DNA from 3 places in the Corynebacterium guangdongense genome. Region 2 is predicted to be linked to each of the others. Evidence: riboswitches for the same ligand, from Rfam matches in the RefSeq annotation. Region 2 holds a riboswitch; each other region holds the start of a gene.
What was found. A riboswitch is a leader RNA that binds a small molecule or an ion and turns the genes downstream of it on or off. The one in region 2 is predicted to bind thiamine pyrophosphate.

Region 1 (7,870 bases), 1.1 Mb from region 2:
GGGCAGATCACCCGGCTGATGAACGCGCTGTCGGGCCTGCGTGAGAAGGAAAAGGCGCTTGCCGACGCCTCCGAGAAATACATGAAGTTGAGCTCGCAGGACATGCGTGCCCTTCATTTCCTCATCGTGGCCAATCACCGGAAGGAAGTGGTCACCCCGGGGATGCTCGGCACTCACCTGGGCATGTCGCCGGCCTCCATTACCAAGCTGCTCAATCGGCTGGAGAAGGGCGGCCACATCAGCCGCCGGGTTCATCCGACTGATCGCCGGGCCTTCTCCATCGAGGTGACGGACGAGACCCGGGCCTCCGCGATGCGGACCGTCGGGAAGCAGCATGCGAAGAGGTTTCACGCCGCGGCCCGTCTGACCAGGGAGCAGCGGGACGTGGTCATCAACTTCCTCGAGGACACGGCGCGCGAGATGTCCCTGGACGACGCCGACTGGGCTCAGGAGCGGTGAGGAAATGAGAAACGGCCGCCTGAGGGCGGGCCGTTCTTTGTCTCTAGAGCACGCAGAGCGGAACGACGTCCTTGCGCCCCTCTGCCATGGGCACGGTGAGGAAGGAGCAGGACCACCAGCCGCGGGACTCCACCACGGAGCGGACCTGCGACCATTGTCCGGCGCTCAGGTCCGGGGTGCGCGAGAGGATGAAGCCCGAGTTCCGGTCGGGATCCCCGACGACGGCCAGGGAGTAGTCCTCGTCCAGGTAGGTGATCCGATAGTTGGTGGGGCCCGCCTCGTCCTGGAAGGGCACGCCCGGGAAGTTCACCCGCAGCGAAGCGTCGGAGCGCCGCTGCGCAGTGCCTTCGATGACGGAGGGGCCGAAGAAGGTTCCGCAGGAGTTGCGGACGGAGATCGTCTCCTCGTCGAGCACCGCGTACTCGGCGGTGGTGTCGCTGGCGCACTGCAGAGAGTAGGGCTGGGGCAGGGCGGCGACCTGGTACCACGTGCCGGCGTACTTGTCGAGGTCGACCGGGAATCCCACCTCGCTCAGCTCATTCCCGGGGGCCGAGGAGCTGGTGGGGAGCAGCTGGGATGAACCACCCCCGATTCGTCCACCGTCGAAGATGTCCTGGGCCTGGGCGGCCGGGGTGGCCAGGGTGGCGAGCATGGCCGCCGCCCCAAGGCCGGCGATGAATTTCCTCACGATTTACTCCTTAGGTCAGTTATTTTAAACCAAAGTGTAATACATGGGGGCGGCTCGTGCTGCATTTGTCGTGACGGGTGAGGGCGGGGCCGGGCCGGCAACGGACCGATAAATTTTCGGGAAATCCATTGCGTCCGCCAAAGTATTAACTTAGGGTAAACATTATCCAAAGTTGAACTTCTGAAAGGTTTGATCATGAAGCGAGTACTTGCCGCCACCGGCGCCCTGGGCCTGGCCCTCGCCCTCAGCGCCTGCGCCTCCGAGGACAGCGAGACCACGACCTCAATGACCGAGACCGACACCACTACCGAGGTCACCACCTCCGAGACCACCACCTCCGAGACCACGACAGAAGAGACGGCCACCGAAACGACGACCACCATGGCCGGCGAGGGTGAGGACATCGTCGACACCGCAGTCGCGGCGGGTCAGTTCACCACCCTGACCACCGCTCTTCAGGAGGCTGGCCTGGTGGAGACCCTCAAGGGCGACGGGCCGTTCACGGTCTTCGCGCCCACCGACGAGGCCTTCGCCGCGCTGCCGGAGGGCACCCTGGACACCCTCCTCGCCGACCCCTCCGGCGATCTGACCGAGATTCTCACCTACCACGTCATCCCGGACGAGGTTTTCGCCGCCGACGTCGTGGAACTTGACGGCCAGACCGTCGACACCGTCCAGGGCGGCAGCCTGACCGTCAACGTCGATGGCGAGAATGTCTCGCTGACGGACGAGGCCGGCAACACCGTCAACGTGATCGACACCGACATCGAGGCCTCGAACGGCGTCATCCACGTCATCGACGGTGTCCTCATGCCGACCCTTTAAGCGGCCGGTGCCCGCGCGCTTCTCTGAACCGGGAGGGACGACGGAAGGGCGTGGCTCCGACGCGAGGTCGGGGCCACGCCCTTCCGTCGTTTCCGGGCTATCTGACACCCGGAGAGTTTCACCAGCGTGCGTCGGCGCCCGAAGTCCCGGTTCAGGGGCGGGGAAGGGGACGTCTGCGCGTCACTTCGTCCGGTACGGCTCCTCGTCACCGATGTTGACGTCGACGGTGACGATGCCGCCCTCGAAGGGGAAGGCGCGCTGCGGGCAGTGTTCGCGGGGGCAGGTGATGCAGCCGGGCCCGATCGGGGTGCCGGTCCCGGCCGTCAGATCCAAGCCGTCGGAGTAGACGAGGCGGTGCGCCTGCTCCAGGTCGCAGCCGACGCCGACGGCGAACTCCTTGCGGGTCTTGCTGAAACCCTTGTTCGCCCCGGCGATCTGGCGGGCGACCCAGAGGTAGGTGCGCCCGTCCGGCATCGTCGCGATCTGACGGGTCACCCTGTTCGGCGTCTCGAAGGCGCGATGAATGACCCACAGCGGGCAGGAGCCGCCGGTGCGGGCGAAGTGGAAGGCCGTCGCCGAGGCGCGCTTGGAAATGTTGCCCGCACGATCCGTGCGGACGAAGAAGAAGGGGATGCCACGCGCGCCGGGACGCTGAAGCGTCGACATGCGGTGGGCGGTCGACTCGAAACTGGTGCTGAAACGACTGGCCAGTAGGTCGATGTCGTAGCGGGTGGCCTCGGCGTGCTCGAGGAACTCGGTGTAGGGCATGGTCACCGCGGCGGCGAAGGACTGGGCCAGCCCGCGCCGGGCGATCTCGCGGGCCTGCTTGGTCGACAGGGGAGCGGCCATCATCTCAATTTCCTCGCCGTGGACGAGCAGGGCGTACTGCATGGACAGCTCGAAGGCGAGCTGGGCGTCGGACAGTCCCGTGCGCAGCACCAGCCGTCGTTCAGCGGGCAGGTAGTGGCGGCGAGGGCCGTCGATCTGGCCGCGGAAATCGACGGTGACGCCGGCGTCGGACTCCAGGCGCGCGACCAGGCGCGGCACGCGCAGGCGCATCGGCCCGAGCGCCAGGGAGAGCTCCTCGCCGGTGGTGTCGAGCTTGTGGAAGTAGTTGTTGGTCGCGTAGTAGAAGTCGCGGACCTCCTCGAAGGGGCTGGTGGTCGGTGACTGGTCCTTGACCATCCGCGGCACCAGTTCCGGGTAGCGCGCGACCAGGTCGGCCAGCTGATCCTCGGGCGTGCCGGGAAAGACCTCCTTGAGCTGGGCGATGGCACGCGCGTCCTGGTCGGTGGAGAAGAAGCCCGCCGGGGTGTCGAACGCCTGCGAGAGGCTCATCAGGACCGTGACCGTCAACGGTCGCTGGTCGTTCTCCAGCTGGTTGAGGTAGCTGGTGGAGATGCCGAGACGCTTGGCCATCTCCACCTGCGTCAGCCCCGCCGTGCGGCGCAGCGTATGGATCCGTGCCCCGGCGAAGTGTTTGGTCACGAGTGTTCAACCTCCAAAACCCGGTGGTGCCAGCGATTTCTTCAGGCGCTGGTGTTGTCTGCCTTAACTTAGTCACTGCACAGTGGTCCACGCCACCAGCTTGGGGGTGGCTAGTCCATCACCAGTCCGCCGCCGACGACGAGGTTCTGGCCGGCGACGGAGCGAGACCAGGGGGAGGCGAAGAACAGGACGGCGTCGGCAAGCTCCTCCGGCGTGGTCGCCGAACCCAGCGGGGTGCCCGTGGCGATGGCGTCGAGCACGGCCTGCGGGGTGGCGGCGCTGGCGTCGGTGGTACGCAGCAGGCCGCCGCTGACCATGTTGACGGTGACTCCGCGCGGGCCGAGGTCTTTGGCCAGGCTGCGGGTCAGCGACAGTAGCGCCGCCTTGGCGGCGGTGTAGTCGTGGTAGGGGACGACCGGGTTCTGGAAGAGGTTGGTGCCGATGTTGACGACGCGGCCGTACCCGGCCCGCTCGAAGTCGCCCAGCGCCGCCTGGACGGTGTTGAGCGCGCCCCCGACGGAACCCTCGAACTGCTCCGCGAAGCGCCGGTAGGTGATCTCCCCGGCGGCGGGGCGGGCGTCGCCGTCAAAGGAGAAGTTCACCAGCGCGTTGTTGACGACCGTGGTCACCGGTGCGCCGAAGGCCTCCGCCGCGTCGGCGACGACGCGCTCCATGTCCGCCCGGGAGCGGACGTCGCCCTGCAGGGCCACCGCCCGGCCCGCATGGGCGGCGACCAGTTCCCCGGCGGCGGCCCGGCTGGCGAGGTAGTTGACGGCCACGCGCGCCCCCTCGCGGAGGAAAGCCTGGGAGATGCGTCGGCCCAGGCCGCGCGCGCCCCCGGTGACGAGGACGACCTGGTCGGAAATGCTGTGCTGGTTCATGTGTTCCTTGCGTGGAAAAGGCGCAAGGAAGACAACGGACATTCCCTACGCCAGCGTTGACTGGATCAGGTTCGACGGGTGTGTTCTCAGCCGTGTCCGGCACCCCGTGTCACTGGGATCGAGACTAACAGCGCGTACGTCCGCGTCCCCCCGCGCCGGGTGTGGGCGGCGGGGGAACGTCCGCCTAATGGGCGATGAGCTGGCCGTTCCACGAATGTTGCAGATTCACGGGAAAAGTTCAGCGGAAATCCGCCCCATTCGCCGTGACCTGGGACACGAAACTTGCCCTAGGTTGATGGGCAGCACATCAGAATCCGTTTCACCCGCTGGAGGAAACCCCATGATCGATCACGTCGTCCGCACCCGCCGCTCGGCCGAGGACTTCCCCTACGAAGAGCACCTGGCCTACAAGATCGCCCGCGTCGCCGCGGATCCGGTGGAGGTTCCGGAGGAGACCACCGAGATGATCATCAACCGCATCATCGACAACGCCGCGGTCTCCGCCGCCTCGGTGACCCGCCGCCCGGTGACGGTCGCGCGTCGACAGGCGCAGGCCCACGCGGTCGCTGACGCGACCGCGGGAAGTCGAGGAGCGACCGTCTTCGGCCTGGAGGGCACCTACTCCGCGGAGTGGGCCGCCTGGGCCAACGGCACCGCCGTGCGCGAACTCGATTTCCACGACACCTTCCTGGCGGAGGAGTACTCCCACCCGGGCGACAACATCCCGCCGATCCTGGCCGCCGCCCAGACCGCCGGCAAGACCGGCCGCGACCTCATCCGCGGCCTGGCCACCGGCTACGAGATCCAGGTCGACCTGGTGCGCGGCATGAGCCTGCACAAGCACAAGATCGACCACGTCGCCCACCTCGGCCCCTCGGCGGCCGCCGGCATCGGCACCCTGCTCGGTCTCGACGTCGACACCATCTACCAGGCGATCGGCCAGGCCCTGCACACCACCACCGCCACGCGGCAGTCCCGCAAGGGCGAGATCTCCTCGTGGAAGGCCTTCGCCCCGGCCTTCGCCGGCAAGATGGCCATCGAGGCGATCGACCGCACCATGCGCGGCGAGGGCGCCCCGGCCCCGATCTGGGAGGGCGAGGACGGCGTCATCGCCTGGCTGCTGGGCGGCCCGAACCACGAGTACACCATCCCGCTGCCGGCCGAGGGCGAGGAGAAGCGCGGCATTCTCGACACCTTCACCAAGGAGCACTCCGCCGAGTACCAGGCCCAGGCCCTGATTGACCTGGCCCGCCGCATGAAGTCGACGCTCGCCGAGAAGGGCGTGTCCGCCGCGGACATTGCCTCCATCGTGCTGCACACCTCGCACCACACCCACTACGTCATCGGCACCGGCGCGAACGACCCGCAGAAGATGGACCCGAACTCCTCCCGCGAGACCCTGGACCACTCCATCATGTACATTTTCGCGGTCGCCCTCGAGGACGGGAAGTGGCACCACGAGCACTCCTACGCCCCGGAGCGCGCCAACCGCCCGGAGACCGTCGAGCTGTGGCACAAGATCTCCACCCTTGAGGACCCGGAGTGGACCCGCCGCTACCTGTCCACCGACCCGGTCGAGAAGGCCTTCGGCGCCCGCGCCGTCATCACCCTCAACGACGGCACCGAGATCGTCGACGAGCTCGCGCTTGCCGACGCCCACCCGCTCGGCGCCCGCCCCTTCGCCCGCGCCCAGTACATCCAGAAGTTCCGTGAACTCGCCGAGGGCGTCGTCTCCCCGCAGGAGCAGGATCGCTTCCTCGCCGCCGTCGAGAACCTGGAGAACCTCACCGACCTGAACGAGCTCAACATCGTCCTCGCCGCCGAGGTCCTCGCCAGGGCGCCGCAGACCCCGGAAGGACTGCTCTAAAGATGTCCCTGTACGCACCGTCCACGACGCCCACGCAGCGTCGGCAAGCTCTGCGTGACTCGCTCAACGCCCCGGCCATCACCAAGCTGCCGGGAGCCTTCAACCCCCTGACCGCCCGCCTCATCGAGGACCTCGGACTTTTCGAGGGCGTCTACGTCTCCGGCGCCGTGCTCGCCAACGACCTGGGCCTGCCCGACATCGGGCTGACCACGCTCACCGAGGTCGCCGGGCGCGGGCGCCAGATCGCCCGGGCCACCGACCTGCCCGTGCTCATCGACGCCGACACCGGCTTCGGCGAACCGATGTCCGCCGCCCGCACCGTCTCCGAATTCGAGGACGCCGGCCTGGCCGGCTGCCACTTCGAGGACCAGGTCAACCCGAAGCGCTGCGGCCACCTGGACGGCAAGGAGGTCGTGCCCACCGACGTCATGGTCCGGCGCATCTCCGCGGCCGCCAACGAGCGTCGCGACGACAGCTTCGTCATCTGCGCGCGCACCGACGCCGCCGGCATCGAATCCGTCGACGCCGCCATCGAGCGGGCCAAGGCCTACGCCGCCGCCGGCGCCGACCTCATCTTCACCGAGGCGCTCTACACCGTCGACGACTTCAAGAAATTCCGCGACGCCGTCGACACTCCGCTGCTGGCCAACATGACCGAGTTCGGCAAAACCGAGCTGCTTCCGGCCGGCACCCTGGAGGAGATCGGCTACAACGCCGTCATCTACCCGGTCACCACCCTGCGCATCGCCATGGGCGCCGTGGAGGAGGCGCTGCGCGAGATCGGCGAGACCGGCACCCAGGCCGGCTGGCTCGACCGCATGCAGCACCGCTCCCGCCTCTACGAACTGGTCAAGTACGAGGAGTACAACGCCTTCGACCAGTCCGTCTTCACCTACTCCCGCGACAGCTACTCGACCACCTTCTGACCCGCCTCACAGCACGTCCATCGCACGTCCATCGAAGGAGAAGCATCATGACCACCACCGAAACCCAGCCGGACATCCGTAAGGGCCTGGCAGGCGTCTACGCCGACTACACGGCCATCTCCAAGGTCAATCCGGAGACCAACTCCCTGCTCTACCGCGGCTACCCGGTCCAGGAGCTCGCCGAGAACTGCACCTTTGAGGAGGTCGCCTACCTGCTGCTGCGCGGCGAACTGCCCGACGAGGAGGAGCTCGCCGACTTCAAGCGCGAGTGCTGGAACGGCCGCTCCCTGGACCAGAAGACGATCGACATGGTCATGTCGATGCCCACCGACTGCCACCCGATGGACGTGCTGCGCAGCGCCGTCGCCTTCCTCGGCAGCTACGACGCCGACCACTTCACCCGCAGCGCCAACCACATCCGCTGGGTCGGACGCCAGCTGCTGTCCAAGCTGCCGACCATCGTGGCCCTGGACATCCGCCGCCGCCGCGGCGAGGGTTACATCGAGCCCCGCAAGGACCTCGGCTTCACCGAAAACTTCCTGTGGATGGTCTTCGGCGACGGCCCGGATTCCCCGCTGAACAAGCCGGGCGACGTGGAGTGCTTCGAGAAGTCCATGATTCTCTACGCCGAGCACTCCTTCAACGCCTCGACCTTCACCGCCCGCGTCATCACCTCCACCATGTCCGACCCGTGGTCGGCCATCGCCGGTGCGATCGGCGCCCTCAAGGGGCCGCT
Region 2 (7,870 bases):
GCCGGCCGTGGCGCAGTCGGGGACCGAGTCGGCGGCGGGTTGGACCGGGAAGAGGTCGCGCAGGCCGGGGGAGTCCTCCGGCGCGCCCGGTCCGGAGTGCCAGACCGCGAACTGCCCGGAGTAGCGCAGGACCGTGCCCCAGACCAGCGGTACGCCGGTGATCTCGGCGGCGTCGGCGACGAGGTACTTGGTGGCGAAGGTGTCGGAGCCGTCGAGGATGACGTCGACGCCCTCGAGCGCCGCCAGGATGGTGGCCGGGGTCAGCCGTTCCCGGACGGCCTCGATCTCCAGACCCGGCTGGAGCGCGCGCAGCCGCTCGGCGGCCGCCGCCACCTTGGGACGGCCGACGTCATCGACGCCGAAGAGGATCTGGCGGTGGATGTTGCTGAGGCTGACGGTGTCGTCGTCGTAGAGACGGACCCGGCCCAGTCCGCTGGCCACCAGCGTCTGCAGCGCGGGGCAGCCCAGTCCACCGGCCCCGACGACGAGCACGCGCGCCTGGTTGAGCCGCCGCGCCTGGCCGATGCCGAAACCGGGGAGGTTGAGTTGGCGGGCGATTCTGCGCAGCTCGGTGCGGTCCACTACAGCACCTCGTCGGCCCAGCTGGCCAGGCCCTGGAAAGAGGAGGAGGCGAGCGCGTGCTCGCGCTTCGGAATCCGGCCGGCGCCCCGCGCCAGACGCCCGGCCTCGACGGCGTGCCGCATCGCCCGTGCCATGGCGACCGGGTCCTGGGAACGATTGATGGCGCTGGCCAGGAGGACCCCGTCGCAGCCGAGCTCCATGGCCAGGGTCGCGTCGGAGGCGGTGCCCACGCCGGCGTCAAGGAGGATCGGGACGCGGGCGCGGGAGCAGATCAGCTCGATGTTGTGGGGGTTGAGTACGCCCAGGCCGGTGCCGATCGGGGAACCGAGCGGCATGACCGCAGCCACGCCCGCGTCCTCGAGACGGGTGGCGGCGACCGGGTCGTCGGAGGTGTAGGCCAGCACGGTGAAGCCTTCGGCGACGAGCAGCTCGCAGGCGTCGACGAGCTCGACGACGTCGGGCAGCAGGGTGCGCTCGTCGGCGATGACCTCGACCTTGATCCAGTCGGTGTCGAGCGCCTCGCGCGCGAGCCGCGCGGTGATGACCGCGTCGCGGGCGGTGCGGCAGCCGGCGGTGTTGGGCAGCGGGTCGATGTCCAGGCGGCGCAGCAGGTCGAAGACGGATTCGCCGGTCGAGCCGGTCCGGCCGGCGTGACGACGCATGGCGACGGTGGTCAGCCCGGTTCCGGAGGCCACCAGCGCTTCTTCGAGAATGTCGTGGCTGGTCGCGCCGCCGGTGCCCATGACCAGGTGGGAGTCGAAGGTCTTGTCGGCGATGGTGAGCATCTATCCCCCCTGGACCGCGGTGAGAAGATCGACGGTGGCGCCCTCGTCGACGACGGTGGACTCCCAGGTGCTGGCGGGGACGACCTCGCCGTCGATGGCGACGGCCACGCCGGAGCGGGAGCCGACCTCGGCGTCGACGAGTTCGGCGACGGTGGGGCCGGCCTCCGCGTCGCGGGGCTGGCCGTTGTAGATGTAGCGCATGTCTTCCTTTACTGGTGTCGGAGTGGGGCGGCGGCGGAGAGGTCGGTGCCCGGGTCCTCGCCGTGGACGAGGCGGGCGCCGTCGCGCGCGCCGAGGGCCGCCAGCAGGATGCCGTGGCGGAAGTAGCCGGTCGAGACCACGAGTCCCTCACTGACCCGGCCCAGGTAGGGCAGGTCATCCGGGGTCCCGGGCCGCGCGCCGGCGGTGATTTCGAGCAGCGTGGTCTCCTCGACGCCCGGCACGAGCGCCACCGCGTCGCGGATGAGGTCGTAGGCGCCGCCCAGGCGCGGCTGCGGGCGGTCGTCCTCCCGCGAGGTGGCGCCCAGCGCGATCGTGCCGTCGCTGCGGGGGATGAGGTAGACGGGGCGGTCCTCGACGAAGCCGCGGATGACCCGGCCCACAAGCGGGCGCAGGTACTCCGGAACGCCGAGGCGCAGGATGTCGCCGTAGACCGGGCGCAGCCGGAGCGGGTTCTCACCCCGGTACCAGCCGTCGATCCGCGCGGCGCCGAGGCCGGCGGCCAGGACCACCTGGTCGGCGTCGTAGGAGCCCCGGGCGCCGATGACCCGGGCCCCCTCGATGCGCGTCACGGCGTCCCGGACGATCTCGGCGCCGCCGGAGCTCAGCGCGTCGAGCAGTGCGGCGCACAGCAGACGGGGATTGACCTGGTGGTCGCCTGGAATCGAGACCGCCCCGGCCAGGCGCGGGGCCAGCGCAGGCTCCATCCCCCGGGCCTCGCGCACGCTGAGCCGCTCGACCGCCATGCCCTGGACGTGCTGGTAGGCCATGAGCTCGGCGAGGTGCTCCGCGTCGGCGCGGTCGTGGGCAACGACGAGAGTGCCCTCGGTGCGGTAGCCGGTGGGCAGATCCGTGCGGGCGGCCAGGCGTTGAAGCAGCGCGGGGTAGGCGCGGGCCGAGTCGACCATGAGCGGAAAGAGCGGCTCCTGTCGGTACTGGACTTCCGCGGAGGGCGCGAGCATGCCGCCGGCGTGGTGGCTCGACCCGCCGGCCGGATCCGGGTCGAGGAGGCGGACCTGGTCGCCTCGTTCCATGAGCTCGAAGGCGGTGGCCAGGCCGATGACGCCGGCGCCGATGACGGTGACCCTCATCGCGTGAACTCCGTGACCACCCGGCGGGCGTACCCCTCCGGATCCGCGGCGTTCATCAGCCCGCGGACGATGGCGGCGCCGGCGACGCCGGTCGCGGCCAGATCGGCGGCGTCGTCGACGGTGACGTCGCCGATGGCCACCATCGGCACCGGGCAGGCGGCCACCAGCTCCGGATAGGCGGCCAGCCCGAGGGGCGCGCGGCCGGACTCCTTCGTGGGCGTCGCCCGGAAGGGGCCGCAGCCGACGTAGTCGATCACGTCGCTGACCGGTTCGACGGCCCGGACCAGTTCCATGGTCCCGGTGGTCAACCCGATGATCGCCTCGGGTCCCAGGAGTCGGCGTACGTCGCGCACGTCGAGATCGTCCTGGCCGACGTGCACGCCGTGGACGTTCTCCCCGCGCCGCATGAGCAGCGCCGCCACGTCGGCGCGGTCGTCGACGAGCACCCTGGTGGTGGGGTTGGCCACGGCCACGGCCCGGGCCACGGCCTGGGTCAGCGCGGTGAGAGCTCGCGCGCTGATGGGTTTGCTGCGCACCTGCACCACACCGGCACCGCCGCGGGCGGCGGCGGCGGCGACGTCGACGACGACGCGCTCCGGCGGGGAGCCGGTGACGAGGTAGCAGCGGAGATCGAGTTCTTGCACGGGTCAGGCCTCCTGGTCCCGGTAGATTCGGGAGCCCTGCTCGCGGAACTCGGCGGCTTTGGCGGCCATCCCGCTCTCGGCGGCGGCGGCCACGTCCGGATCCAGCGGCGCACCGATTCCCGGCATGCCGAGCCGGGCGCCGAACTCGTCGCGGATGTCCTGGGAGATGCGCATGGAACAGAACTTTGGTCCGCACATGGAGCAGAAGTGGGCGGTCTTCGCTGGCTCGGCGGGCAGGGTCTCGTCGTGGTACTCGCGGGCGGTGTCCGGGTCCAGGGACAGGGCGAACTGGTCGTTCCAGCGGAACTCGAAGCGCGCCTTGCTCATCGCGTCGTCCCAGTCGCGCGCGCCCGGGTGCCCCTTGGCCACGTCCGCCGCGTGCGCGGCCAGCTTGTAGGTGATGACGCCGGTCTTGACGTCGTCGCGGTTGGGCAGGCCGAGGTGCTCCTTCGGCGTGACGTAGCACAGCATCGCGGTGCCGCCCATGGCGATGGTGGCCGCGCCGATGGCGGAGGTGATGTGGTCGTAACCTGGCGCGATGTCGGTGACCAGCGGGCCGAGGGTGTAGAACGGGGCGTCGCCGCACCAGTCGCGCTCGAGCTCGTTGTTGACCTGGATCTTGTCCAGCGGGACGTGGCCGGGACCCTCGACCATGACCTGGACGTCGTACTCCCAGGCGCGGCGGGTCAGCTCGCCGATGGTCTTGAGCTCGGCGAACTGGGCGGCGTCGTTGGCGTCGGCAAGCGAGCCCGGGCGCAGCCCGTCGCCGAGGGAGAAGGCGACGTCGTAGCGGGCGAAGATCTCGCACAGCTCGTCGAAGTTCTCGTAGAGGAAGGACTCTTTGTGGTGGGCGAGGCACCAGCCGGCCATGATGGAGCCGCCGCGGGAGACGATGCCCGTGACCCGCTCGGTGGTCAGCGGGATGAACGGGAGGCGCACGCCGGCGTGGACGGTCATGTAGCCGACGCCCTGCTCGGCCTGCTCGATGACGGTGTCGCGGAAGATCTCCCAGGTCAGATCCTGGGCGACGCCGCCCACCTTCTCCAGCGCCTGGTAGATCGGGACAGTGCCGATCGGGACGGCGGAGTTGCGGATGATCCACTCGCGGGTGGTGTGGATGTCGTCTCCGGTGGAGAGATCCATGACGGTGTCGGCGCCCCAGCGGGTGGCCCAGCGCAGCTTGGCGACCTCTTCGCGGATCGAGGAGGTGACTGCGGAGTTGCCGATGTTTGCGTTGATCTTGGTGAGGAACTTGCGGCCGATGATCATCGGCTCGGACTCGGGGTGGTTGACGTTCGCGGGGATGATGGCGCGGCCGCGGGCGACCTCGCCGCGGACGAATTCCGGGGAGACGTGCTCGCGCAGGGCGACGTACTCCATCTCGCGGGTGATGACGCCCCGGCGGGCGTAGTGCATCTGGGTGACGGTCTTTCCTTCGCGGGCGCGCAACGGCTCCTGGGCCTCGCCCTGCCACTCCTCGCTGGCGGCGCCGCGGCGGGAGGCGGAGCGGCCGTCGTCGGCCAGGTCGCGTTCGCGGCCGACGTACTCCTCGACGTCGCCGCGGTCGGCGATCCACTCACTGCGCAGGCGTGGCAGTCCGACGGTCTCGTCGCACTCGGGGCCGCGGGTGCGGTAGACGTGGAAGGGCTCGTTGGGGCCGGTGGGGGAGTCGTCGAGCTCGATGCGGGTCTCCGGGACCTCGAGGCCGTCCTGCTTGATCGGTGCGTAGGAGTGCTTCGGGTGGATCTCTGTCTCAACGTGCGTGCGTGCGGACGTGACGGTCATGGACCGTTCCTCTCTTCCTTCGCCGGTGCTAACCGGACAGGTTCAAACGGTGCTCGCGTTCGGCGTCAACGCGATCTCAGCCCGTGCCTCGGGCGCCCGTGGGGGTTCAGGTATTCACTTGGACGTCGCCGCAGTGTCTGGCGGACGACGTGGCACCACTATGGCACAGCGGGGGACGGATGAGCGGGGGCGTGACCCTATTCGGGTGAGCGCGGCGCTGGCCCCGGGCCGCTCCTCCGGGCTCCTCGCGCCAGCCCGTCCGCGGGCGTAGCCTGGTGTGATGAATTCCACCACCGGATACCGCGCCCATCATCCCGCCCGGCGGGTCCTGGTCACCGGCGCCACCGGATACGTCGGCGGCCGGCTCATTCCGGAGCTGCTCAACGCCGGGTTCACGGTGCGTGCCACGTCTCGTCGACTGGAATCGATGCGCCGGTTCGACTGGTTCGACAGCGTGGAGGCGGTGGAGGCGGACCTGACCCGACCGGAGGACCTGGCCGCGCTCATGGCCGACGTCGACGTGGCCTACTACCTCGTCCACTCGATGGGGGCCGGCGTCGTCGATTTCGAGCGCACCGAGGCGTTCGTGGCCGACAACGTCGCCACCGCCGCGGCGGCGGCCGGGGTGGGGCAGCTGGTCTACCTCTCCGGGCTGCACCCGGACCGCGAGCCGGCGGAGCTGAGCAAGCACATGCGCTCCCGGGAGCGGGTGGCGCGGCGTCTGCTGGCCGGGGAGGTCCCGACGCTGGTGTTTCGTGCCGGGGTGATCATCGGGTCGGGCTCGGCGTCCTTCGAGATCATCCGGCACCTGACCGACCGGCTGCCCGTCATGACGGCCCCGAACTGGATCGACAACGACATCGAACCGATCAGTGTCCGGGACGTGCTCTACTACCTGGTGGCCGCCGCGGATCTGCCGTCGCCGGTCAACGACGCCGTGGACATCGGGGGCGGACACGTCTACCAGTTCAAGGAGCTGCTCACCCTGTACGGGAGGGAGCTGGGACTCGAGCGGCGCATCGTCGGCCTGCGCCTGCCCCGCTTCGCCAATGCGGCCTCGGGGCTGTGGATCGGCCTGGTCACGCCGGTTCCCGTGAAACTGGCCATCCCCCTGGCGCAGTCGATGGCGGAGGACGCGGTCACCGCCGACCACCGGGTCGCCGAGATCATCCCCGACCCGCCCGGCGGGCTGGCCGACTATCCGACGGCCGTGCGCCGCGCGCTGGACCGGCAGCGCGACGACGTCATCCCCACCAACTGGCGGGGCGCGTGGGGCGGCTCGGTGATCCCGGAGCAGTCGTTGCCGACGGACCCGGAATGGGCGGGCCGGACGGTGTTCACCGACGAGCGCTCCGGGGAGATCGACGCCCCCGTGGAGGACGTGTTCGCGGTGGTGGAGGGCATCGGCGGGGACAGCGGCTGGTATTCCGTCCCGCTGCTGTGGACGGTGCGCGGAGTCATCGACAAGCTCCTGGGCGGTCCCGGGCTGGGCGGGCGGCGGGACGCGCGCCGGCTGGCGGTCGGGGACCGGCTCGACTGGTGGCGGGTCGAGGCGATCGAGCCGCCGAACCGCCTGATCCTCCGCGCCGAGATGAACGTCGGCGGCACCGCCTGGCTAGTCTTCGACGTCGTCGAGGGCGAGGAAACGGGTACGTCCCGGTACACGCAGACGGCGGTCGACGTCCCCAACGGACTGCTGGGGCGGGCCTACTGGATCGCGCTGCTGCCGTTTCACGCGCTCATCTTCCCCGTGATGCGCGACAACATCCTCCGGGCGGCGCGGGCGCGACGGGAGGCGCGCAGGTCGTGACCCCGGACCGGTGGTTGTTCGATCATCCCTGACGGGGGATTTGGCCCCGTCCGGGAGAGTGTGGGAGAATTGCGCGGTTGACTGCCCAGATTCGCTCTGGTCAGGATGCATCACAGTACACGGATACGAACCGGTTGAGCGCCAGGCGTGAGCCACGGAAATGCCGCCAGGGTCCTCTGTCCCGAATGCACAAAGGAATCATCATGAGCCAGAACAAACTCATCGAGAAGATCGATCAGTCGCAGGTCCGCGACGACATCCCGGATTTCCGTCCGGGTGACACCCTCGACGTTCACGTCAAGGTCATCGAGGGCGCCACCGAGCGTACCCAGCTCTTCAAGGGCTTCGTCGTCCGTCGTCAGGGCTCCGGCATCCGCGAGACCTTCACCGTCCGTAAGGTCTCCTTCGGTATCGGCGTCGAGCGCACCTTCCCGGTTCACTCCCCGAACCTGGCCAAGATCGACGTCGTCCGTCGTGGCGACGTTCGTCGCGCCAAGCTGTACTACATGCGCGAGCTGCGCGGCAAGGCAGCCCGCATCAAGGAGCGCCGCTAGTTCTCGCCCCGGGGGCCACCGGTCCCCGGGTGAGCGGTCACCCGCCGTCGCCAGGTGTCATGCCTGTCGACGGCGGGTTTCACCGTTTCCGGCCCGGCCCGGTTTCTACGGGTCGGTTTTCGCCGAAAAGCTCTCCGGGGGATGGGGCTGGTGTTACGTTGAGGTGGTAATAACCACATCCGGCCCCGTCCTGTGTCGTCCCGCATCCCCCGAGGGGCGGCGCCGGCGGGACCCGAGCCACTGGAGAGCACATGGACCTCATGGAAACCTGGGAGCAGACGCTCGGCGCGGGCCCCCTCCTCGGCATCGCCGCGGCGGGAATCGCGCTGATTCTCATCCTCATCATCAAGTTCAAGCTTCATGCCTTCATCACGCTGGTACTGGTATCCATCCTGACCGC
Region 3 (7,870 bases), 320 kb from region 2:
AACAACAACACCGATCTGATCTCTTCCGTGCGCTCCGGACTCATCGAGGCCGAGGCCCGTGCCCTCCAGACCGGCCGACGCACCCAGATCTGGGTGGTCGACATGACCAATGAGGGCCGGCTGGTCGCGCGCACGACTCTGCGCACCATGCCGGTGGGCTAGGCGACCGCCGCCGTCAGAGCCAGTGGTTGCGGCGGAACCACCACACCAGCGCCGCCATGATCACGACCATGACGGCCAGCGCGCCGTAGTATCCGTACTCCCACTCCAGTTCCGGCATGTTTCGGAAATTCATGCCGTAGATGCCGGCGATCAGCGTCGGCACCGCCGCCAGACCGACCACGGCCGAGATCGTGCGCATGTCCTTGTTCTGCTGCATCGTCACCTTGGCGACGGAGGCGTCGATGAGCGAGCTCAGGCGCGCGTCGAACCCCCCGATCCGGTCCTTGACCTGGAGTTCGGCGTCCAAAACGTCACGGAAGTAGGAGCGGATCTGCTTCGGGATGATGTCCTTGTGGTCCCGGATGAGAGCCTGCAGGGCCGGGGCCAGCGGATCGGTGGCGTGGCGCATCTCCAGGACCTCACGCTTGTACAGGTAGATCTTGTCGATGTTGAAGTTGGTGCCCGGGGTGAACACCGTCGTCTCCAGCTCGTCCACCTCGTCCTCGAGCAGCAGGCTGATGCGGACGTAATGGGCGACGAGCCGGTCGGCCAGGAGGTAGGCCAGGGCGGCCGGGCTTGTCGACGCCAGCTGCCGGTGGCGGTCCAGCTCATGCGCCCCCGGCAGCGGGGCGCTGTGGCGGACGGTGATGATGAAATTGGGCCCCAGCAGCATCTGCACCTCACCGAGCGTCTGGATCACCTCGTGCGTGTCGTCGACCTGCTCGTCGTCGGTGAAGGTGACCGAGCGGATGACGATGAACAGCTGGTCGTCGTAGCGCTCGACCTTGGGGCGCTGGTGCGCGGTGACGGCGTCGTCGACGATCAGCTCGTGGATGCCGAAAGCCTCCGCGATGTTCTCCATGTGCGCCTTCTGCGGCTCCCGGAGCCCGAGCCACACGTACCCGCCGCGTTCCTTGGCGACCTGGATGGCGTGCCGGACGGTGTAGTCGCCGGCCAGCATGTCGCCGTCGGCGAAGACCCGGCAGTGCTCGATGGAACGCTCGACGGGGACCCGAAGACGGTCACCGCGCTGCAGACCTGTGGCGGCAGACTTCTTCGCATCCGGCATGGTCGCTCCTTTACGCGGGCTGCACACTTGACTCGTCACCCGGCGGGGGACCGGTGACTCATCCTAGCCCCAGTCGGGAGGGACTACCTATATCCTGGGTCCATGCCCACTTGGAAAGAAGTCACCTCCGCCAATCCGGCACATTCGGAAAACTACGCCCGCAAATGGAAGATTCTGGAGTCCCAGGGCCAGGACATTCACGGCGAGGCACGCTTCGTCGACGCGCTCGCGGAGCGGCACTCCCGCATCCTCGACGCAGGCTGCGGCACCGGCCGACTGGGTGGCTACCTGATCAGGCAGGGCCACACCGTCGTCGGCACCGACGTCGACCCCGTTCTCATCCGCCACGCGGAAACTGACCACCCCGACGGCACCTGGTACGTCGGCGACCTGTCCTCGGATCCGATCGCCGAGGACGAGTTCGACGTCGTCGTCTCCGCCGGCAACGTCATGGGTTTCCTGGCCAAGGAGGGCCGCGAGTTCGCGCTGCAGAACATCTACGACTCCATGCGCACCTCGGGCCGCTTCGTCACCGGCTTCGGAGCCGGCCGCGGCTGGGAGTTCACGGACTTTCTGGCCACGGCGCAGAAGATCGGCTTCACGCTGGACTACCGTTTCGGCGGCTGGGATCTGGCCCCCTTCGACGAGTCCTCGACCTTCCTGGTCGCGCTGTTCACCAAACCGGGAGCGGGCGGCCACCTCCTGGCTTAGCCGCCCGGACGGCTACCAGGCGAGGTCGGCCTGGTCGAAGAATTCGCGCTCGTGCGCGCAGGCGGTGAGATACGCCCGGCGCGCCCGGGCGCGTTCCTCGTCGCTGGCCCCGGCCAGCGCCTCTTCCGCGAGGCGGATGAAGGATCGTGCCTCCGCCAGGAACTCTTCCCCGCCGTACATCGCCAGCCACGCCCGGTACGGGTGCCCGGGCCCGTTGTGTTCGGCGATGGCCAGGCCGATCTCCGCGTACAGCCAGGCGCAGGGGAGCACGGCCGCCACGCCGACGGCATAAGGTTCCACGTGTGCGGTGGCCACGAGGAAGTCCGTGTAGGCGGCGGTGACGCGGGAGAGCGGGGTCTCGGTGATGCCACGCTCGGACAGCCAGGTGTCGTGCAACGCTTTCTCGGACACCGAGCAGCCCAAGGAGGCCCGGTTCCAGGCGATCTGGCCCGGCAGATCCGGTGCCGTGGTCGCCAGCTGGCTCAGCGCCCGGGAATAGTGGTGAAGGTACTCGGCATCCTGCGCCAGGTAGAACGCGAAGTCCTCCTCCCGCAAGGAACCGTCGGCCAGGCCCGTGATGAAGGGCAGGCCCATGATCTCGGCCCAGAGATCGCCGGTGTCGTTCCACAGCGCCTCGGTGTGCGGGCCGGCGGGCCGGAGGCGCGGGATGGGCGGGGCGAGAGCGGAGACGTAGTCGGCGGTCATTTCCGGCCACGGGACGGTGCTGGCGGCGTCGGCGAGCCTGCGTGCCCGCCGTGCGTGATGGACGGGACCGTTGCCGAGTCCGACATGGAGGGAACCGGCGGCGACGATGGCCTCGTGCAGCCAGCGGCTCGACCACTCCAGCGCCGTCGCGGTGTCCTCCCCCCGGCCGAGGCGGGTCGCCAACGCGGAGGACAGCGAGCAGCCGGTGCCATGGGTGTGCGGCGTGTCGACGCGCGGAACGTGGACCCGGTGCACCTCGCCGCCCGGCGTGACGACGGCGTTGTCGGCGAGCGGGCCCCGGAGGTGACCGCCCTTGACGATGACGGTCGCGTCGACCTCCCGGGCGAAGGGCAGCGCCTGCCCGACGGCCTCCTCGAAGGTGGCCGCCTCCGGCCGGCCGGTGAGCACGCCCAGCTCCTTGAGGTTGGGGGTGATCAGGTCGACGTCGCGACAGAAATCGCGGATCTCGGCCTCGGCGTCTGCCTCCAGGAGCCGGTGCCCGCTGGTGGAGACCATCACCGGATCCAGGACGACGACCGGTGGGCGGGTGTCCGCCAGCCACCCGCGAACGGTCTCGATGGCGCCGACGCCGCCGAGCATGCCGATCTTCACGGCGTCGACGGTGACGTCCTCGGAGACCGAGTCCAGCTGCTGGCGCAGGAACTGCTCCGGCGGGGTGTGGATGCCACGCACGCCGAGGGTGTTCTGCGCGACCAGCGCCGTCACCACGGTCATGCCGTACCCGCCGGCGGCCTCGATGGCCTTCATGTCGGCCTGGACGCCCGCGCCGCCCGTCGGATCCGTCCCGGCGATGGACAACACCCGGGGAATGGCCCGCCCCCGGGTCTCGACGGCGGTGGTGGTGGCTGACGGGGAAAAAGCAGGTGTGTCACTCATGACAATCCCTTCGCTAGTACGAACTAGAGCAGGTTCAATGGGTGTGTTCTCAGCCCGGGGAGACGTCGATGTCTCCCCGGGCACCCCAATGTCCGTGGCACCGACGATAACAAAGAAGGAAAAAGCGAGGCGCGCCTCCACCGGGTGGTACCCCCGGGGAAGCGCGCGACGACGGGCGCCTAAACGGTGGTGGCGCGGGCCTCGGCCTCCAGCTTGTTCTGACGGCTGATGTTGCGGCGGGCGATGCGCTGCTGCTTGGTGATGTTGAAACCCGGACGGTCACGGGAGACGACGTTCTGGACCCAGTTGATCACGGCGACGAGACGGTTGCGGAACCCGTAGAGGAAGCCGGCGTGGACGACGAGCCAGCCCAGCCAGCCGATCAGGCCGGTGAACTCGACCTTGTCCATCTTGATGACCGCGTTGCCGCGGTTGATGATGGCCATCGATCCCTTGTCGAAGTAGGAGAAGTCCTTCTCGGCTGCCGGGAAGGTCTCCGAGTCGCCGGCCTCGAGGTAGGCCATGATGCGCTCGGCCGCGTACTCTCCGGACTGGATGCCGCCCTGGGCCAGGCCCGGGGTGCCGTTGCCCATCATGTCGCCGGTGATGAAGACGGTCTTGTCCTCGCCGACGGTGAGGTCGCCGTTGACCTTGACGCGGCCGGCACGGTCGGACTCGGCGCCAAGCTGGTCGGCGACCATCTTGCCCAGCGGGTTGGCCTGGACGCCCGCCGACCACACCTTGGTGTAGGCGGTGATGGTGTGCTCCTGGCCGTTCTTGTCCTTGTAGGTGACGGAGTTGTCGTCGACGTTGGTCACCAGGGCGCTCAGGCGCACATCGACGCCGGCGCGCTCCAGGGTGCGCTGCGAGTAGCGGCCCAGACGCTTGCCGAAGGGCGGCAGCACCTGCGGGGCGCCGTCGAGCAGGATGATCTTCGCGTCGGACGGGTTCAGACGCGTGTACTGGTCCTGCATCGAACGGCGGGCCATCTCGCTGAACTGGCCGGCCAGCTCGACGCCGGTGGGGCCCGCGCCGACGATCACGAAGGTGAGCAGACGTTCGCGCTCAGCGGGATCCTCGGTGAGTTCCGCCTCCTCGAAGGCGTGCACGAAGGCCGCGCGGATCTCGAGGGCCACGTCGACGGTCTTCAGCCCCGGCGCGAACTCGGCGAAGTGGTCGTTGCCGAAGTACCCCTGGTCGGAACCGGCGCCGAGCAGGAGGTAGTCGTACTCGTAGCTGTGCTCGAGATCATCGAGGTTGGCCGTGACCACCTTGGCGGTGGTGTCGATGTCGGTGACGGTGCCCTGGACGATGCGGATATTGTCCTGCTTGCGGAAAATCTGGCGCAGCGGGGCGGCGACCTCCGAGGAGGAGAGCAGACCGGTGGCAACCTGGTAAAGGAGGGGCTGGAACAGGAAGTAATTGTTGCGGTCGATGAGCGTGATGTCGATGTCGGCGTCCGCGAGCTTCTTGGCGGCGTAGACCCCGGCGAAGCCACCGCCGACGATTACGAGGTGCTTCCGATTTCCTTCGGGCCGGTAAGCCTGCTCAGTCATGGATCCCTTGCTCCTTATACTGGATTGTCACGTGCTGTAGTTCAGTGTGCCTGAGACGAGATGCGGGTGTGCTCGATCGTCCTTATACAGAACGAGCATACTCTTTTAATGGTAATACGCGATAGGGGACAGAAGATGACGCTGGAACACCTCGTCACGATCAACGCCGAGGAGTGGCCGGGCGTCGCTTCCGTGCCGACGGGAGTGTGGATGCCCGTTCGTGCCCGGAAAGCTGAAGCTAATTTTGCCCGCGTCTGTCGCACATTGGAAATCACGTTGTCGGGGGACGCCGACGTCCGCGTCGAGCACGAGGCGCTGTTTCTTCGAATCGCAGAATCGGGATGGACCGGATTCGCGGAATCCTACATGGCCGGCGAGTGGCGCACCCGTGACGACAACACCCTCGTGGAGGTGCTCGCGAAACTCATCGCGCACGGCTACCGGCCGAAAACCCCCACGGTGCCGACGCTGCGCGCCCTCGGGCAGTTGCCGCCGGCACTGGTCCGGTTGTTCTCCGGGGATGGCACGAGCGCCTTCAACGCCACCTACGCATCGGGGGTGGCCACGACCGTCCGACATTCAGTTCCCAGTCATGTTCCGGGGGCAGGCAGGGGGCAGGAGCCCGCGCACCATTTTGTCGACGTGACCACCGTGGGGGAACCCGTTTCGGTGGAGCGCGCGGACCTGGCCGACGGTCAGGCGCGGGCCGCGGAACGGCTGCTGGCCCAGGCGCATGTACGGGAAAGCTCCCATGTTCTCGTTTTTCCGGCCTCGGGCGGCCAGGTGGAAATGGCCGCCGTCTCCGCCAGGGCGACCGTCGACGCCGTCACCTCCGATCGTCCGATGTACGAGGCGATGGGCGAAAGGCTCGTTCTCTCGGGGATTGCTGACGCGGTGCACCTCGAGTTCGTCGACGACCTTCGCCTGTGGCGCGGCCGCTACGACTCCATCGTCAGCGCGGAGGCGCTGGAGACGATGGCCGGCACCCAGCGCGACGAGTATATCCGGGCGATCGACCGCATGCTGGCCACCGGAGGTCGGGCCGCCCTGCAGACGACGGTCGCCACCGAGACATTCTCAAGGGCCGCCAGGGACGCGGTCCAGGCCCTGCGCGCCTACATCTGGCCGGGCCTGGAAATGTCCACCGAGGAGGAACTCCACCGTCTCGTCGACCGCCGGACGAATCTGCGTATCGTGAGCCAGGCGCACCTAGGGCGGCACCACGAGCTCAGCGTGGCCGCCCAGCGTGAGCAGTTCGCCAGCCGCTCCCGCGAGGCGGCCGCAGAGGGTTTCGACGTGGTGCTCCGTCGTCTCATGACCTATCAGTTCGCCCTCCGTGAGGCGCTGCTGAGGCTGGACATGATCGACGGCGTGGTGCTGGGACTGGTTCACCGCAACCGTGGCGGCAGGCGTTAGCGCGGACCGCTGAACGGAAAACGGGGCAGGAGTCCTCACAGTCTTCTGTGAGGAGATGCGACGGTGAACCCCGGACAATGGGCATACGCTGAGATGCAGGACACATTTCCGCCCGGTCGGTAGCAGAAGGAGTTCACCATGGCCCCAACGGATCAGCCCTACGTCATCGTCGGCGGGGGAGTCGCGGCCGACAAGGCGGCGCGTGCGATCAGGGAGAGGGACCCGGAGGCTGACATCGCCATCTACACAGAGTCGGTCTACGGCCCGGTGTACCGTCCCGCGCTGAGCAAGGATCTGTGGGTTGGCGACAAGTCGGACATCGCGTCCCAGGACCTGGGGACCGCGGAGGTCGCGACGCTGCACACCGGGGTGAGGGTCACCGATCTCGACCCGGACACGAAGACTGTGACACTGGATTCCGGTGAGGCGGTCGCTTACGGCAAGCTCCTGCTGGCCACCGGAGCCTCCTCCGCCAACTTCTTTGACGAGGTCGATGGAGCGGTTCTCTTCCGTACGGCGGAAGACTACGAGGCGCTGCGCGCGAGGGTGTCCGAGGGTACCGAGGTCGTCATCGTCGGCGGCGGTTACATAGCCACTGAGATGGCGGCGGCCCTGGCCACCGTCGGCGCGAAGGTCACCGTCTACTTCCCGGGCGCGAAGCTGCTGGAACGGCTTTTCCCGCCGAAGCTGCTGGATATCATCGAGACGAAGTATGTGGACAAGGGCGTCACTCTGGTGCCCGACGCCTTCGTCAGCGAGGTCACCGAGGGCCCAACCCTCATCTTCCGGAACGGCGACACCGTCACCGCCGACCTCGTCCTCCTTGCCCTGGGCGCACGACTGAACACCGGCCTGGCGGAGAAAGCGGGGCTGCGGATGGTGGACCGTGCCGTCGAGGTCGATGACCACATGCGCTCCTCGGCTCCGGACGTCTACGTCGCCGGTGACCTGGCCAACTATCCCGACGTCCGACTCGGCCGCCGCCACGTCGAGCACGTCGACCAGGCGGAGCGCACCGGTGCCCTTGCCGGTGCGAACATGGCCGGCGGTGACGAGACCTACGATTACACGCCCATCTTCTGGTCCGACATGTTCGACCTGGGCTATGAGGCGGTCGGCGACCTGAATTCCTCGCTGACCATGCGTGAGTTCCACAACGAGGAGGATTCCTCAGCAGTCGTCTGGTACCTCGATGACGGGAACGACGTCCGGGGAGTGCTGCTGTGGAACACCTGGGGCAAGACCAAGGTCGCGCGCCAGTACCTGGGTAAGCCGGCGCCGGCGGACCTCGGGGAAATCATCATCCCGGGGGAGTGATGAGGAGGGGCGGGGACGGGCCGGCCCCGGCAGCGTT

Region 1: linked by a shared signal. The riboswitch ahead of CGUA_RS03175 (3-oxoacyl-ACP reductase) and the one ahead of thiC (phosphomethylpyrimidine synthase ThiC) in region 2 are both predicted to bind thiamine pyrophosphate.
Region 3: linked by a shared signal. The riboswitch ahead of CGUA_RS06575 (bifunctional hydroxymethylpyrimidine kinase/phosphomethylpyrimidine kinase) and the one ahead of thiC (phosphomethylpyrimidine synthase ThiC) in region 2 are both predicted to bind thiamine pyrophosphate.

The regions. Positions count from the first base shown of each region.
Region 1 covers NZ_CP047654.1:648,060-655,929, forward strand. The annotation lists gene CGUA_RS03155 (MarR family winged helix-turn-helix transcriptional regulator) at 1-459, shown strand, start outside; gene CGUA_RS03160 (lipocalin family protein) at 503-1,111, opposite strand; gene CGUA_RS03165 (fasciclin domain-containing protein) at 1,343-1,972, shown strand; gene CGUA_RS03170 (short-chain fatty acyl-CoA regulator family protein) at 2,153-3,460, opposite strand; gene CGUA_RS03175 (3-oxoacyl-ACP reductase) at 3,571-4,341, opposite strand; TPP riboswitch at 4,366-4,458, opposite strand; gene prpD (2-methylcitrate dehydratase PrpD) at 4,682-6,208, shown strand; gene prpB (methylisocitrate lyase) at 6,211-7,134, shown strand; gene CGUA_RS03190 (bifunctional 2-methylcitrate synthase/citrate synthase) at 7,182-7,870, shown strand, end outside.
Region 2 covers NZ_CP047654.1:1,703,870-1,711,739, reverse strand. The annotation lists gene CGUA_RS08140 (ThiF family adenylyltransferase) at 1-582, opposite strand, end outside; gene CGUA_RS08135 (thiazole synthase) at 582-1,367, opposite strand; gene thiS (sulfur carrier protein ThiS) at 1,368-1,568, opposite strand; gene thiO (glycine oxidase ThiO) at 1,577-2,677, opposite strand; gene CGUA_RS08120 (thiamine phosphate synthase) at 2,674-3,321, opposite strand; gene thiC (phosphomethylpyrimidine synthase ThiC) at 3,325-5,106, opposite strand; TPP riboswitch at 5,104-5,216, opposite strand; gene CGUA_RS08110 (SDR family oxidoreductase) at 5,387-6,916, shown strand; gene rplS (50S ribosomal protein L19) at 7,120-7,470, shown strand; gene CGUA_RS08100 (GntP family permease) at 7,731-7,870, shown strand, end outside.
Region 3 covers NZ_CP047654.1:1,387,226-1,395,095, forward strand. The annotation lists gene CGUA_RS06560 (PaaI family thioesterase) at 1-162, shown strand, start outside; gene CGUA_RS06565 (magnesium and cobalt transport protein CorA) at 176-1,231, opposite strand; gene CGUA_RS06570 (class I SAM-dependent methyltransferase) at 1,334-1,942, shown strand; gene CGUA_RS06575 (bifunctional hydroxymethylpyrimidine kinase/phosphomethylpyrimidine kinase) at 1,955-3,544, opposite strand; TPP riboswitch at 3,533-3,642, opposite strand; gene CGUA_RS06580 (NAD(P)/FAD-dependent oxidoreductase) at 3,724-5,100, opposite strand; gene CGUA_RS06585 (SAM-dependent methyltransferase) at 5,236-6,516, shown strand; gene CGUA_RS06590 (NAD(P)/FAD-dependent oxidoreductase) at 6,655-7,833, shown strand.